Regions from separate parts of the Bradyrhizobium sp. WU425 genome, predicted to be linked through region 2. Evidence: riboswitches for the same ligand, from Rfam matches in the RefSeq annotation. Region 2 holds a riboswitch; the other holds the start of a gene.
What was found. A riboswitch is a leader RNA that binds a small molecule or an ion and turns the genes downstream of it on or off. The one in region 2 is predicted to bind cobalamin.
Positions count from the first base shown of each region.

Region 1: linked by a shared signal. The riboswitch ahead of metE (5-methyltetrahydropteroyltriglutamate--homocysteine S-methyltransferase) and the one ahead of BcanWU425_RS26090 (TonB-dependent receptor) in region 2 are both predicted to bind cobalamin.

Region 1 is NZ_CP088089.1:7,084,734-7,092,129, forward strand. Features, by position in the region: gene BcanWU425_RS33855 (cytochrome-c peroxidase) at 1-403, shown strand, start outside; gene metE (5-methyltetrahydropteroyltriglutamate--homocysteine S-methyltransferase) at 1,222-3,537, opposite strand; cobalamin riboswitch at 3,637-3,836, opposite strand; gene BcanWU425_RS33865 (4Fe-4S binding protein) at 4,623-4,826, opposite strand; gene BcanWU425_RS33870 (EAL domain-containing response regulator) at 5,404-6,618, opposite strand; gene BcanWU425_RS33875 (hypothetical protein) at 7,165-7,396, shown strand, end outside.
Region 2 is NZ_CP088089.1:5,364,208-5,371,603, forward strand. Features, by position in the region: gene BcanWU425_RS26080 (hydantoinase/oxoprolinase family protein) at 1-626, opposite strand, end outside; gene BcanWU425_RS26085 (PepSY domain-containing protein) at 1,096-2,529, opposite strand; gene BcanWU425_RS26090 (TonB-dependent receptor) at 2,541-4,898, opposite strand; cobalamin riboswitch at 5,015-5,216, opposite strand; gene BcanWU425_RS26095 (histidine phosphatase family protein) at 5,289-5,861, shown strand; gene cobT (nicotinate-nucleotide--dimethylbenzimidazole phosphoribosyltransferase) at 5,862-6,914, opposite strand; gene cobF (precorrin-6A synthase (deacetylating)) at 6,930-7,396, opposite strand, start outside.

The DNA of each region.
Region 1 (7,396 bases), 1.7 Mb from region 2:
TATGGCGAAGGGATGTTCCTCTTGCCACAATGGAATCAATCTCGGCGGACAGGCCTACTTCCCGTTCGGCGTGATGAAAAAGCCGGACGCAAGCGTGCTTCCGGACGCCGATAAGGGCCGATTCGCGGTTACCTGGGCGGCTGGCGACGAATATGTCTTCCGCGCGGCGCCATTGCGGAACGTCGCGTTGCGAGCCCCTTACTTCCATTCGGGCCAGGTTTGGAGCCTGAAGCAAGCTGTTGCCCTAATGAGTGACATCCAGCTCGGCGCCAAGCTTAGCGATAGGGAGGAAAACGACATTGTCGCATTTCTGAATTCGCTGACCGGTCGGCTGCCTAAGATCGAGTATCCGATACTGCCGACGCGCACCAACACGACACCAAAGCCTTCAATAGACAGATAGGCTTAGCAGCACCGGCCTCATTCCCTGCCGAACAGCAACAGATGCGCTCCAAGAGCCCGGGGTCCCGCAATGACGCCAAAATGAATGATCCCCTGCTGTCACTGATAAGCAGGCACATAAAAAGCCGCCCGGCCTCAATGCGAGGCCGGGCGAAAGTCACGCGGGAGCGACGCTGCTTTCCGCATCGTTCCAGCTTTCGTCGGTAGGGAGGACTACCGGCGATCGACTTACGACGAGGGCATTCGCCGTCAAACAGGGAGAAGCGGATATCGCTCTGCACAACTTATCGAGCCGCTTGCCTTCCGCTCCTGTCGTAAACTTCAGGACTTGCTCACCACTTGCCAGCTGTCCGGTTGGCACGGGCAGCCCCTTGATGGAGCTGGGATCCATCGCGCAGGCGGTTTGACTGCCGAGCCCTGAAACTCAACCGTCAGTTTGCCGTCACGCGCCAGTATTTGGCACCGCCGATACCAGCAAATCTTCCCGAAGACCGCGCGAAGGCGCAAATTAGGTATGAAACTCCGCAAGGGCGGTAAAATAGATTGTTGTGATGGGACGCATCCATGGGATGGATAAATGAAGCGATAGGACTGCGGTTCGCGTCGAGCGTAAGTGACTTGGAATATGTCACCTAATCGGTATGGCCGGCATGCGGTCGTCCGCCGGATTCGGGCTTGTCGCCGCTGTATGCGATCGCCTCCGCCGGGGCAAACCGGCATTCGTAGGCGCTGGACACTTTGGAAGCTCGCAAGGATATCGCGAGCTCCCAAAGCGCGTTCATCTTATTCACAGATACGTTGGCGACACGCTCCGTACGATCATGCCTCGGCCCGCAACTCGCGTGCGGCGGCCACCATATTGACGAGCGCGGGACGCACCTCCTCCCATCTTCGCGTTTTCAGTCCGCAGTCGGGATTGATCCAGAGCTGCCGATCGGAAACCCGCTGCCGCGCCAACACAATCAGCTGCTTGATCTCGGCTGCTGCGGGAATGCGCGGTGAATGAATGTCATAGACGCCCGGCCCAATTTCACTAGGATATTTGTAGCTCTTGAAAGCGTCGAGCAATTCCATTTTGGAGCGCGACGCCTCGATTGAAATGACGTCGGCATCCATTGCTGCGATCGCATCGATGATTTCGTTGAACTCGGAATAGCACATGTGCGTATGGATCTGAGTTCCGTCAGCGACAGCGGAGGAGCAAACGCGGAAACTGTCCACTGCCCAATCGAGATAGTCCTTCCACTGCGATTTGCGCAGCGGCAATCCCTCCCGCAACGCAGCCTCGTCGATCTGGATCATGGTCGCTCCAGCTGCCTCAAGGTCGATGACCTCGTCTCGGATCGCGAGAGCGATCTGTCGGCATGTCTCGCTCCGCGGGATGTCGTCACGGACAAACGACCAGTTCAGGATCGTCACCGGTCCGGTCAGCATAGCCTTGACGGGTTTTTTGGTCAGAGACTGCGCATGTCGCCACCATTTAACGGTCATGGGCTTCGGGCGGGAGACATCTCCAAACAGGATAGGAGGACGAACGCACCGCGAGCCATAAGACTGAACCCAGCCGTGCTTGGTGAATGCGAAACCCAACAGCTGCTCGCCAAAGTATTGAACCATGTCATTGCGCTCGAACTCGCCGTGTACGAGCACGTCCAGGCCGATATCTTCCTGCCAATGCACGGTATGGGCTGTCTCCGCTTTCAGAAGCTGCTCGTACTGCGTGTCATTCAGCGCTCCCCGCGCATGAGCTGCACGCGCATTGCGGACGTCCGCCGTTTGCGGGAAGGATCCGATGGTTGTGGTTGGAAACATTGGCAATGCGAAGGCGACGCGCTGGACGTCGGCGCGCTGGGTGAACGCACTGCGACGGCGACGCATGCTATCGTCGATCGCGGCCATTCGTCCGGCGACGTTCGCACTGTGGATCTTCGGCGATGTTTCGCGAGTGACGGATGCATCCTCTGAGAGCGTGAGTTCATCGGCCACGTCGGCAGCATAGCCAGCCAGCGCTTTGCCCAGTATCGAAAGTTCCTTGATCTTCTGCACTGAGAACGCCAACCACGTCTTCAGATTGGGATCGAGATCGATCTCTAGCTCAATGTCGGTCGGAACATGAAGCAGCGAGCAGGAGGGGGCAATCTGAACACGGTCCCTGCCCAGTTTTTTGACCATGGGAGCAAGTTGGTCGAGTAGCGCCGGCAGATTAGAACGCCACACGTTGCGACCATCAACGACACCGAGCGAGACCACGAGATCTCTACGGGCTCTGGCGACAATCGCGTCCAACTGGTCAGGTGCACGAACCAGGTCGACATGAAGCCCGGCAACGGGCAAGGCCAAGACTGTTTCAAGATTGTCGCCGACAGCCCCGAAGTATGTGGCCAGCATGATTTTAAGGGCCGGCACGGCCTTAGCGAAATGAGCATAGGCCCGGCGGACAGCCGCCCGAGATGCTTCGTCGACGTCCATCACTAGGCATGGCTCGTCGAGCTGGACCCATTCAGCGCCGCGCGAGGCTAGTTCGCGGAGAACATCGACATAGACGGGGAGGAGGCGATCAAGCAGCGACAGCGGATTGAATGCGGGATTTACGCTTTTGCCGAGCTTCAGGAAAGTGACTGGGCCCACTAGGACGGGCCGCGTCTGATAGCCGAGGCTTCTTGCCTCCTCATATTCCTCGATCGGCTTCCGAGAGGCATACGTAAAGATCTGATCCTGGTGAAATTCCGGCACCATGTAGTGGTAGTTCGTATCGAACCACTTCGTCATCTCCTGTGCGGCTACGCCGGGCCCATGCTGAGCGTGACCACCGTCTTGAGCGCCACGCGCCATGGTGAAGTAGGTTTTGAGCGACACAGGACCTTCGTTCCAGCCGTAAACGTCGGGAATGGCGCCGACCATTAGGCTGGTATCGAGCACATGGTCGTAGAGCGAGAAGTCATTCGAAGGAATGACGGTCGCACCGCGGGATTTCTGCCGTGCCCAATTAGCGGCACGAAGTCCACTCCCCGCCTCGAGGAGCTCGGCTTCGCTGGATTTTCCCGCCCAGTAGCTCTCGAGCGCGAATTTGAGTTCGCGTCGTGGGCCGATGCGTGACGTCCCCAGTGTGGCAACGGGAAGCGAAAGGATTGACATAGCTTAGACCCCATGTTGGGGCAAAGGCCATGGCGGACGCAGACAGCGAACATCGCGTGAGCGACAACTGCTTGGCGCACACCGGGACGCCCCGCCCGTGGACGATATCTTGTCGAGGCAGGTCTCCTGGCTCACGGGTCGTCGCTGCTGTCCGGCCTTCCCGAAGCCGCATGGCTTCAGTGACTTCGTTGGACAGCGGCTCGCCGCTTACAGTTGCGGGGGCAGCGCCGGCATTGCACCGGCTTCCCTCTTAGCTCCAGATCAAACGAAATCCGGAGACCGCGACGGCTTGAATTATGCGCACGAGGATCGATGCGTCAACCTACCGATTCTCGCTGCGATATTGCCCAAGCGATTACGAGCGCACTAGGCGGGCACGACGGTCTTGCTCGCGGCCTGGTGAACACGCCCGGATCTGTGGAGGCTCCGCTTGTGAAATGCATTCGCTCCTTGCTCGCGTAACGGTTGAGCTCCACGACCGGAACGAACCCGGGCAGCTTTCGGTATCTGTGTGATCGCGAGGAGGCGACCTTTTCCGTCAGCAGCTTTTCGAACCAGCGCGTCAGGAAGGTGCGATCATCCTCGGCCGGCATCCGTTTGGTCACAGCCCACGAGGCTCCCTAGACATTTCGAAAGCCGGATTGCTCCAGGACCGCACGGATGATCAGGTCGGCTCCTTGGTGTTCGGCGGCCCGCGACCAGGCACGAGGTCGTCCGCCTCCGTGAGGTTGGCCAAGATGATCTTCTCGGTGCAATAGGTGTTCACGTGCTGAGCGACTTTTGCGCCGGCTTCGATGCGTCCGTGGCTGCTCGACGCCGGTCTGCCTCGCCTCGACTCGCGGCCTGCGATGATAGGCCTTAACGCGGCCACTGAGCATCGAGGGCCTTGTCCTTGTTCGTGACAATTTCGACGGTGTCCTCCGACAGAGCCCTTTGAGGGGTTCCTCGGAGTCGCTCAGCGTCTTAAGCTCATAACGATGTTAATCGACCTCGATGCGCCCCATGCGGTCGTGGTCTCCTCAAGGTCCCACATCTACAACTTCGTTCGCGAAATCGAGCGATGAGGCCTTTTGGTCGCGGGCTGCCTATCCTGTCTTGGACGGGACACAGGTGTCAGGGACCGGACAGACCACCGCGCATTGCGGCGTGTCGCAATGGCCCTCGCACTCCGTACATTTTTTGGCATCGATAACGTAAATGTCGCGCTTCAGACTGATCGCCGCGTTGGGACACTCGAACTCACATGCGCCACAAACGGTGCATTGCGAAGCGACGATCTTGTAAGCCATGCCTTCCGACTCCTTAGGCGAGCGATGCCATGGGCGATCCCTTTCAAATGCCGTGCCAAACGCAGACGCGCTCAATGTTGGGCAATCTGCCCAATTCGGCTGTCCCGGGTCTGAGACCATGTTGCATCTGCGACAGCAACAGGTCGCTTCAATTTCAGGCTACGAGCCCTCGGGCCCTCTTCCGAGCGTCAGTCGCGACTTGACGCTGGAAGCGTCCGTCGGTTTGTTTGGCACGTCAGCGCGGGGGCAAGCGAGGCTGACGCTTCCTCAACCGGCGGCGACAAAAAACCGCCAACGGACGCAGGTCTACGTTGGATCTCGGCAAACCTCCGGTCACACACCCCGACTGGAGGTTTGTGCAAGCCTCGCTCATGGCTGCAACGCTAGCTGCGCGGAGGACTCGCTGGAGGCTTGCCAAAACGGGCTTGTGGTATAACAAGCTTCGGAGGGAAAGGAAGTGGCGGCGGGACGAGCGACACTGGCCCTGCAGACCGAATTGCACTCAGCCTCATGCCTGGTGCCGAGTAGGCATGGCGGTGCTCGTGAGCGTCGCTTGGCCGCACTCAGCCACTCGCAACTATTTTAGACGAGCTGCAGCAGGGTTGAAAGATGACTGTGCAAATTGCTTCAGTGGCATGGCTTTTCCGAACAGATGGCCCTGCGCAAGGTCGAAGCCGAGTTCGGCCACAGCGATTAGGTCAGCCTGGCTCTCCACACCTTCGGCGACGGTGCGCACATTGTACTCTTTGGCGAGATCGACGATATGGCGGCACACCGTTCGCTTGAGGGGCCCATTCGCGCAGCCGCCGACGAACTGACGATCCACTTTCAATTTCAGGAACGGGAATTTTGTCATCCCCATCAGCTGCGGCCAATTGGCACCGACATTGTCGATTGCAAGGCCAATGTTGTGAAAGCGAACCTCACGCGCAACCTCGACCAGGAGATCTAGGTTCTGGATCGCTTCCACGCTCTCGATTTCAATCGTCAAACCGCCGAAAGCGGCGTGCGACGGCATGCGCCGACAGAGATCGCGTACCGCCTGCGGGTCAATCAGGAATGCTGCCGGAAGATTGATGGAGAGATCGATCGAAGTTTGCTGCTCCAGAAGATACTGCCAATCCTTGATCGCGCGGTCGATCACGAACTGCGACAAGTTCCTAAAATGCGGATCGTGAGGTTCCGTGATGAAATAGGCCGGTGGAACAACGCCCCAGGTCGGGTGCCGCATTCGCACATGCGCCTCGGCGCCGCGGCGGCTAAGGGTACACGCGTCAAACTTCGGCTCATACCAGAGCTCAAGCCAGCCAGCGTGTAAGGCTTCTCCGACATGGACCGCGGGACGGGGCGCCGGCTCTCTTGGCAAGAGCATGCCGATCCGATCGCGCAACGTGTCGGCTGCAAACGGCGCCCTGAGCGGCGGCAGCATAGCAAGTCCATATTCACTGCCGACCTGCTGCACTGCCGCCATGATGATCGACTCGCGCGCTCCGAACGCCAGCACTCGGCCTGCAAATTCTTCGCGCACCAGTATCTCGAGCAATCGTCCAGGCTCGATGCGGTCCGAGCCAATGCCGAGCAGGATCAGATCAGGGAACTCCGTGCGGAGTACATGCGGCAACTCGTCAGCAGTCCTGCATTCGCTGATAACAAATCCCATATCCTCCAGCACATCCCGTAGAAAGGCGCGCAGATGCCGCTTGCCGACGGCCAGGCATGCCCGCGGCCGCACCTTACGTTGCCCGAAGATTACAGGTTTCCCTCCGACCAGTTCGGCCTGCCCATGTTCCATCGCAACCACTCCCGTTCCGTGACGGTGCCTTAAACGAGGAGCGAAGGTCCAAACAAGCTGTGCTTCCCGATATCTTTCGATTGTTCGAGATAAGCTTAAGATAGTGCATTAGTGTGCAAAATCTTTCGCGATCTTGCTCAGACGATTTTGTCGGGCGCACGCGTATGATACCTGTCGCGCTTCGCGCAACTTTGTACGATGTCGTACGCGAGGTGGGAATCTCTCCTTCGGACGGACCGAGCTGACGCTCTATGGCGCTGCGATCATCGTGGCGCACGATTTATTGAATAGAGTAGTTCGTGAGCGACGATCGGCAATCACTCTTACGAACGTTTGATCGACATGACCGGCGTGTGCCGTTTGGTGATTGTTTTCCAATCGAAGGCAGCCCATCATGAGTTCGCAGCTGCTCAAGCCGCAGTCGATTCTGAGAACGGCAATGGCTTGCAATTACCTCAGCTCTGTTGCCTATAGCGAGTGTGGACGTGCTGCTTCCTACCGAGCCAGATAGTTGCTCTCAATTGCGTTTTCTGTATCCTCCTGAGCATGAATTTCCTCCAGAGGGCTAAGTCAGGTGTTCGTGTTGGCGCTGAAGGGCAAGGCACGTCCAGCGCGGGCACGGCTTTGCGCAAGAGCGTGCCAGGAGATGAGAACGCGGTTGCAAAAGCGGTCGAAGAGCTACTTTCCGAGTTAGGTGGCCCCGGACCGGAGTTCAGCCTTCAAGGCGCGAAGCAGGCGGCGTTGCGCCTGATTCAGGATCCCGAACAGGGCTTCATTT
Region 2 (7,396 bases):
AACACGGTCGCCGAAGTCCGCTCGTATTCGCGCGCCTCGGGATTGACCTCGTGCGACAGCGAGACGTGGGCAACGACGCCCTTGAGCCGCTCGCCGAGCATCTTCTCGTGCACCGGATTGGCATAGGCATGCAGCAGCGCGACCGCGACACTCTGCACGCCGGTCCCCTTCAGCCAGGCCACCAGACGCTCGATCTCCGCGTCATCCAGCGCCTTCAGCACCCGGCCCTCGTGATCGAGGCGCTCAGCAAGCCCGAAGCATCGTTCCGGCGGCACCAGCGGCAGCGATTTTGGCGGGACGTCGAGACGATAGAGATCGCGGCGGCGATAGCGCGCGATCTCCAGCACGTCGGCAAAGCCTTCGGTCGCCACCAGTGCCACTTTCGGCAGCCGTCCTTCGACGATGGCGTTGGTCACGCGCGTGGTGCCGTGGACGAAGCGCTTGATCTCGCTCTTGCGCAGGCCGACCGCCTCGATCGCCTCCAGCATCGCCTGAACCGGAGCTTGAGGTCGCGACGGCACCTTCGCGATCCGTGCCTCCGCGGGGGAGTGTCGGATCGCGATGATGTCGGTGAAGGTGCCGCCGATATCGGTGCCAACTTCCCAGTGATTTTCGTCAGTGCTCATGTGTGGGTCAGCTGCGGACGACATTCGAACCGGACGCCGGGTGGTTCCCGTCCTTCGCGAGGTTCAATCGCAAACCGAGAGCGCTCATCATCATCCCCTGTCATGCCACCGCTTGCGAGCGTGCGACAGAGCGATGGCCTCGGGATAGGGCCAGAGTTGTCGCAATGCACTGGACCAGCCCGCGACCGGCGCGGCGCGGCGAGGCACATTTTAGTGCAGCCCTGCCCGCATGGAGAGCACGTCGGTGTGGATCGTTCGACGCGACATAAGTGCGGCGCACCACGAATTTTCCCGGACGAAACACCACATCCGCTGCAGCGCAATCCACGCGCCCCGCACGCACTGTCTAATTTGCAGGCGATCGACCGGCCCTACGGACCATGCGATTGCTTATGAGCTATGCATGGCAGTCGGCTCAGCCTCTCTTTATTGTACGATCAGTAAGCGGTGGTTTTGCCCGCTCCGGCTCTCAGGCCGCGAAGGACGGACGCAGGCGGCGCCAGCCGATGATGATGCCCGTGATGGAGAACAGAAAGCCAAGGGAGCAGAGCCCGACGACCAAGCCGTCGCGCAGCAACGGGTGCGCGACGAGAACCGGAAAATCCAGCGTGTGCAGCGCGCCGTAGAACCAGCGATAGGCCCGCCGCGATGGATCCAGCCTTTGCAGCAAATTGCCGTCGGCGCCGTCGATGTCGAACCAGAGGTCACCGCAATACGAGCGGTAGACCGGGGCGCCCGGGACAGTGGACCGCGCGGGATAGTTGTCGTCCTCGGCAAGTACAGACGGACCGCCGCAGCCGGCCGCCAGGCGCGCGGTCAACCCCTGGACCTCGTGCACATCCAGAGATCTCGTCGGTCCATCGCGGGGCGCGTCCCCTGCCTTGATCAAGGTCTGACCGGCAAGGGCCGTTCGATCCCGCCGATAGAGAGTGCCGTTGAAGGCAAACCATTCGATTTCACGGGTCGATGGCGATACAGGCTGCCGATCGAGCGATGGGGCCGCCGTCCAGTTCGGTGAAGCGTTCATCACGCTGGATTCAGCGGAGGCCCATTGCCCGCGCGAGAACAGCCGCCCGTGATCCATGGAGAGCCAGCCGCTGAAAATCCAGCTCAGCACGAACACCATCGCAACGAGGCCGATGAGATGATGCAGCGCATGCCAGCCGCGATAGGGCGAGCCGATCAGACCGCTGCGAGGTTTGATCCGCGCAAGCCCGAGCACAGAGCCAAGCAAAGCCGCGATCAGGGCCAGCAGCGACAAGGTCCAGACCACGCGATCCCACAGCGACCAGTTGCTTCGCAGGACCGTTGGATAGATCCAGTGCAGCACACTCCCGACCAGATTCCAGGTCCGCTCGTTGCGCGTCGTATCCAGGACGATCTCGCCGGTGAGCGAGGAGACATAGACTTCCCTCCCGTCGGCATCACCGAGGGCAACCCGAAACAAGGGCCGATGGCGGTCAAAGCCGTTCGGCACGCTCCATTGGTCGTAGTCCGAGCGCGCAACGATCTCGGTTGGTCCGGCATCCAGCCCGCGGCTGCGGGCGTGATCTCGCGCGATGGCCAATGCGACGTCGGAAGACGCGACCGACGCGTCGCCCCCATCGGAGGCGCGGATTGCGCCTGCGCGCGATGGCCCCGAGACGACATAGACCGGGCCGTCGCTGCGCTGGATCAGGCGAACGCGCGTCGCATCCGCGATGCCGCTCGCGGCAACGGCATCGGCGACTGCAATCCTCGTCCCAGCACTCGCCAGCGGCCCAAGCCCGGCGAAGCGTTCCGCTTCCGTCAGAGACGGAAACGGAACGAAGTGCATCACGATTCCCGTCGCGAACCACATCGCGAACAGCAGGCAGAACGCGATCCCGAGCCATCGATGCAGCAGGACGATCGCGCGCATCATCGATCAGCATCCTACCATTTGAATGCGGCCGAGAGTTCATAGGTGCGCGGTGCACCCAAGAGGATCTGGTCGGGATAGAACGGATCGCCCCAGATCGCATAGCGCTTGTCGGCGATGTTGCGCACCCGGAAAGTCAGGCGAGCCTGGTCGACCGCGTTGAACACCGTCTTCGGGATGTCGACGAAGGCATAGACGTCCGCGACAGTGTAGGCCTTCATCGTCACGACATTCGCATCGGTGTTGTAGCGGTCGCCGACGTGACGGCCGGTGACGCCGACTTCCACGGGCCACGGCGTGAAGAACCGATACGACGCTCCGGCATTCGCCACGACGCGCGGCACGTTCGGCGGCGTGTTGCCGGAGAACGAGCCGCCGACAAAATTAAAGTCGGCGTAGCGCGCATCGACATAGGCGATGTTGCCCCAGAGACGCAGGGGACCGATCGGACGCACGGACGCGGCAAGCTCGACGCCCTTCGATTCCTGCCGTCCGGCAAGGTTGAGCTGCATGCCGCCGGCCGCGGCATAGACGTTCTTGCGCAGGATGTCGTAGGCCGAGAACGACCACTCCGCCCGGTTGTCCCAGAACAGGTGCTTGACGCCGGTCTCGTAGGTGCGCGCGGTGGTCAGGTTCAGCGGATCGGTCGGATTGAGCAGGAAGATGTTGTTGGCCGAGATGTCTGCGCCGGTGGCGTATTGGCTGAAAAAGGTCAGGCCCGGTACGGCTTCCCAGGTGTAGCCGATACGGCCCGTGGTCGGGACCCAGGATTGCGAGAACGGGAAGTTCGCCTTCTCCAGACCGAACTTGTCGGTCGAATTGCGGTCGAGCCCGATATGCTCGACGCGCAGGCCGCCGACCAGCGCAAAGGTCCGTGTCAACTTCAACCGGTCCTCGAACGACAGCGCCTCATTGTCGATGCGCGCGGTCTGCTGCTGAATGGTGAGCAGGCCGTAATAGCCGCGAGGCGGATCGACCAGCGGAATGGAATCGCCGGGGAAATTTGCGGCGCCCGGCCTCACGAAATCAAGGTAGCTTGAGGAAAGCGTCGTGACCAAACGGTTGTCAAAGCCGGCGATATTCGCGTCCCAGATCAAATCGGTGACGTTGCCGACCAAGCGTTGGCTGTGCGCGACATAGAAGCGCTCACGATCGACCATGTTGGTCCCGGAATTGAACGCCTCGATCTCATTGTTGAACCATGTGCGCTCAGCTCCGTAAGCATAGGCTTGACTTTTCAGCGTCAGGTCGGGCGCCAGATTCAGCTCGAAACCGCCGCGCAGCCACACCTCCTTCGCTACGTTCCTGTTGTCGAGGACGTTGTAGTTAGTATTGAAGGTGCGGTCGTCGATCGTGACGGCACCGAGATCGGTTTTGTTGTAGTTCGAGACGTAATTGCCGGAAACGATCCCCGTCGTCGCATGCGAGCCGCTGAAGGCAATCGGCACCAGCGGCGCACCCCAATAGGCTTTCGAGCGATCTTCCCGATACTCGATCGCGCCCCAGACCTTGAGGCTGTCGGAGATGCGGTAGTTGAGCTGGCCGGAGACATCGAGCGTCTTGGTGTTGGTGTCGTCGGCAAAGCCGTTGAGCGAGGAACGGCTGACGTCGAAGCGGTAGTCCAGCCCCTGCACATTGGTGCTGCCGCCCGAGCCGTAATGCGCCCGGAACGAGTTCAGCGAGTCCCAGGAGAAATCCGCCTCGTTCCGGATCGGACCGGTGTGCGGCTGCTTGGTGACGAAGTTGATCGCGCCGCCGGCGGCGCCCTCGCCTGACATCAGTGATGCCGGACCCTTCAGGAATTCGACAGCCTCCAGATTGGCCGTGTCCATGATCCGCGAGGTCATGTTCTGCGGACCGATCTTGATGCCGTTGTAGAGCGTGTTGATCTGGCTGTTGGTGAAGCCGCGCATGGAGAAAGCCGAAGGCTCGGCCGGATTGTCGCCGGCTGTGACGCCCACCGCTCCCTGCGCGACGTCGGAGACTGTGCGGTAGCCCTGCTCGCGCATGGTTGCGGCCGAGATCACCTCCACGGTCGCGGGTGTTTCTCGCACGGTCAGGCCGAGGCGCGAAGCGCTTTCGGCGACGGCATTGGTGTTGAGCGGCGTCTGTGCCGCCGTGGTCGGCACGACGGGCTTGGGCACTGCGGATGCAGTCCCCGGCCGGCGCGCTGCTGCGCGGCGTGAGCTCTGCGCGTCCCGTCCGGCCGGGCTGGACTGCCTGCGGGATTGTGGCGCCGACACCTCGACGGGCGGCAGTGGCTCGCGGGCCTGCTGCGCCAAGGCCGCTGGCATGTCGATGGCGACGAAAGATGTGAGAGCGGCGGATGCCAGTAGGAAACGGCGTGGTCGTACGATACGAAGGGAATACACGGTCTTGGACCTCGGAGTGACGTCAGTGGCACGTCACCGCGAACCAGGGTCCCATCGTCCGGCTTGCAGCCTTCCGATGAAGCCGAATGTCTGTACTCCCCGACCGACATCTTCGCGTGTGACCACGGCTGACGGCAGGTCTCCTGGCTTGCGGGTCAGTACCTTGCATCGCCTTCCCGGGACCGAGATACCCAGTGGCTCGTGACGCAAGATTCGCCGCTTACAGTTGCGGGGGCAGCCACGGCATTGGGGACAACGTCCCCGCACCGCATTCCCTTTTCATCCCCTCTCGGGGAAACCGTCGCGAGCATCTAGGATTACGATCCAGACAGAGTCAATGTGCCAGTTGCGGCGCTATTGCCACAACGACCAGTTTCCTTGGAGAAAAGCATGGAAGGCGAGACCTTCCTCTGGCTGATACGGCACGCGCCCGTCGATGGCGTTTCGGGGATCATCCATGCAGCCGACGCGCCGGCCGATCTCGGTGCTCGCGCGCAGCTGGAGGCGCTGCGCCAGCGCTTGCCGCGGGACGCCGCGAGCTATGCGAGCCCGTCGCGGCGCACCGTCGAAACGGCCCGCGCGCTGGGACTCGAGCCGCTGCAGCTGGACGAATTCAGCGAGCAAGACTTTGGCGACTGGACCGGCCGTCGGCATGACGAACTCGCCGCGACCGGTGGCGAGGCCTATGCACGGTTCTGGAGCGATCTGGCGCGCGGACGGCCGCCCGGCGGCGAAAGCTTTGAGGAACAGGTCGCGCGGGTCCGCCTGGGTTTGTCGAAGATCGGCACCGGGGCCGCAACGCTCGTCGTGCATTCCGGCACGATCCGGGCGGCGCTGTGCATCGCGCTCGACCTGACGCCACAAGCGGCCCTGCGCTTCATGATCGATCCGCTGTCGCTGACCAGGATTGACCGGCTCGCGACCGGCTGGCGCGTCGTCTCCGTCAATCAGCGGACGATTTGATCAGGCCGGACGATCAGGCACATTGGCCTGCGCAAAGGTCGCCATGCCGTTGTGGAGCGCGCAGGCCGACCGCACCAGCGGCAGCGCGATGGCCGCGCCCGATCCTTCGCCGAGCCTGAGATCCAGGCTGATCAGCGGCTGCACGTTCAGCGCGCGCAGCACCAGCCGATGCCCCTGCTCCGCCGACTGGTGCGAGGCCAGCAGGGACAGCTGGCACGAAGGGTTGAGCCGCACCGCCGCCAGCGCCGCGACCGACACGATGAAGCCGTCGATCAACACGGGGATGCGGTGCTGTGCAGCCGCGATAACGGCACCGCAGATGGCGGCGATCTCGAGACCGCCGACGGCGCACAGGATCTTTTCGGGCGCAGCGCCCGCAATGTCATGGCGTGCGATTGCAGCGTCGATCACCCGCGCCTTGTGCACACGGCCGGCCGCGTCGATGCCGGTACCGCTGCCCGCGATCTCCGCGGCGCTCACGCCGAGCAAGCCGGCCGCGATCGCCGCCGATGTCGTGGTGTTGCCGATGCCCATCTCGCCGAAGATCAGAAGATCGGGCTGCCCGGCCTGTGCGCGCGTCACCGCACGTCGGCCGGCTTCGAACGCAAATGCCAGCTCCGTGGGGGTGAGCGCAGCTTCGACGCTGAAATCGCGCGTACCGCTGCGCGGCTTGTCGGTCATGATTCCAGCCATCTCCCCCTGCGCCAGCGTGCCGGCGTCGACGACCTCCAGGCTGGAGCCCAGCTCACGCGCGAGCACCGAGATTGCGGCACCGCCGGAGGCAAAGTTCGCCAGCATCGCGATGGTCACTTCCTGCGGATAGGCCGAGACGCCCTGCGCGACGATGCCGTGATCGCCGGCGAAGATGATGATCGGCACCCGCGCCGCGCGCGGCTGCTCGGTTGCTTGCAGGCCCGCAAGCTCGATCGCGAGCTGCTCGAGCCGGCCGAGCGCGCCGGTCGGTTTCGTCAGTTGCGCCTGCCGCGCCACCGCCGCCTCGCGGTGGACTGCGGAGATATCGGGGCATTGTTGGGTGACCCATTCGGGGAGCATGCTGCCTCGCTTGCCTTACGGCCTGCGCTTGAGGATGTAACTGTCCATGATCCAGCCGTGCCGTTCGCGCGCCTCTTGCCGCACGGCGACGATGCGCGGGCCGATCTCGGCCAGCGCGCCGGACATCACGATCTGATCGGGCATGCCGAGATAGGCCCCCCACCAGATGTGCAGGCCCGCCGGATCAAGCGACTGGAATGCCGTGCCGCCGTCGAGCATCACCACCACGGTGTCGACACCTGCCGGCCAACCGCCATCGCGCAAGCGGCGTCCGGTCGTGATCAGAAACGGCTCGCCGATGTCGTTGAGCGGCATCGCATGCGCCGCGCACAGCGTCTGGATCGAGGTGATGCCGGGCACGACTTCGATTGTCGGCAAGGGATCGAGCCGCCGCGCGATACGCAGCGAGGAATCGTAAAGCGAGGGATCGCCCCAGATCAACAGCGCGACCTTGCCTTCGCCTTCGAGATGATCCCCGATCG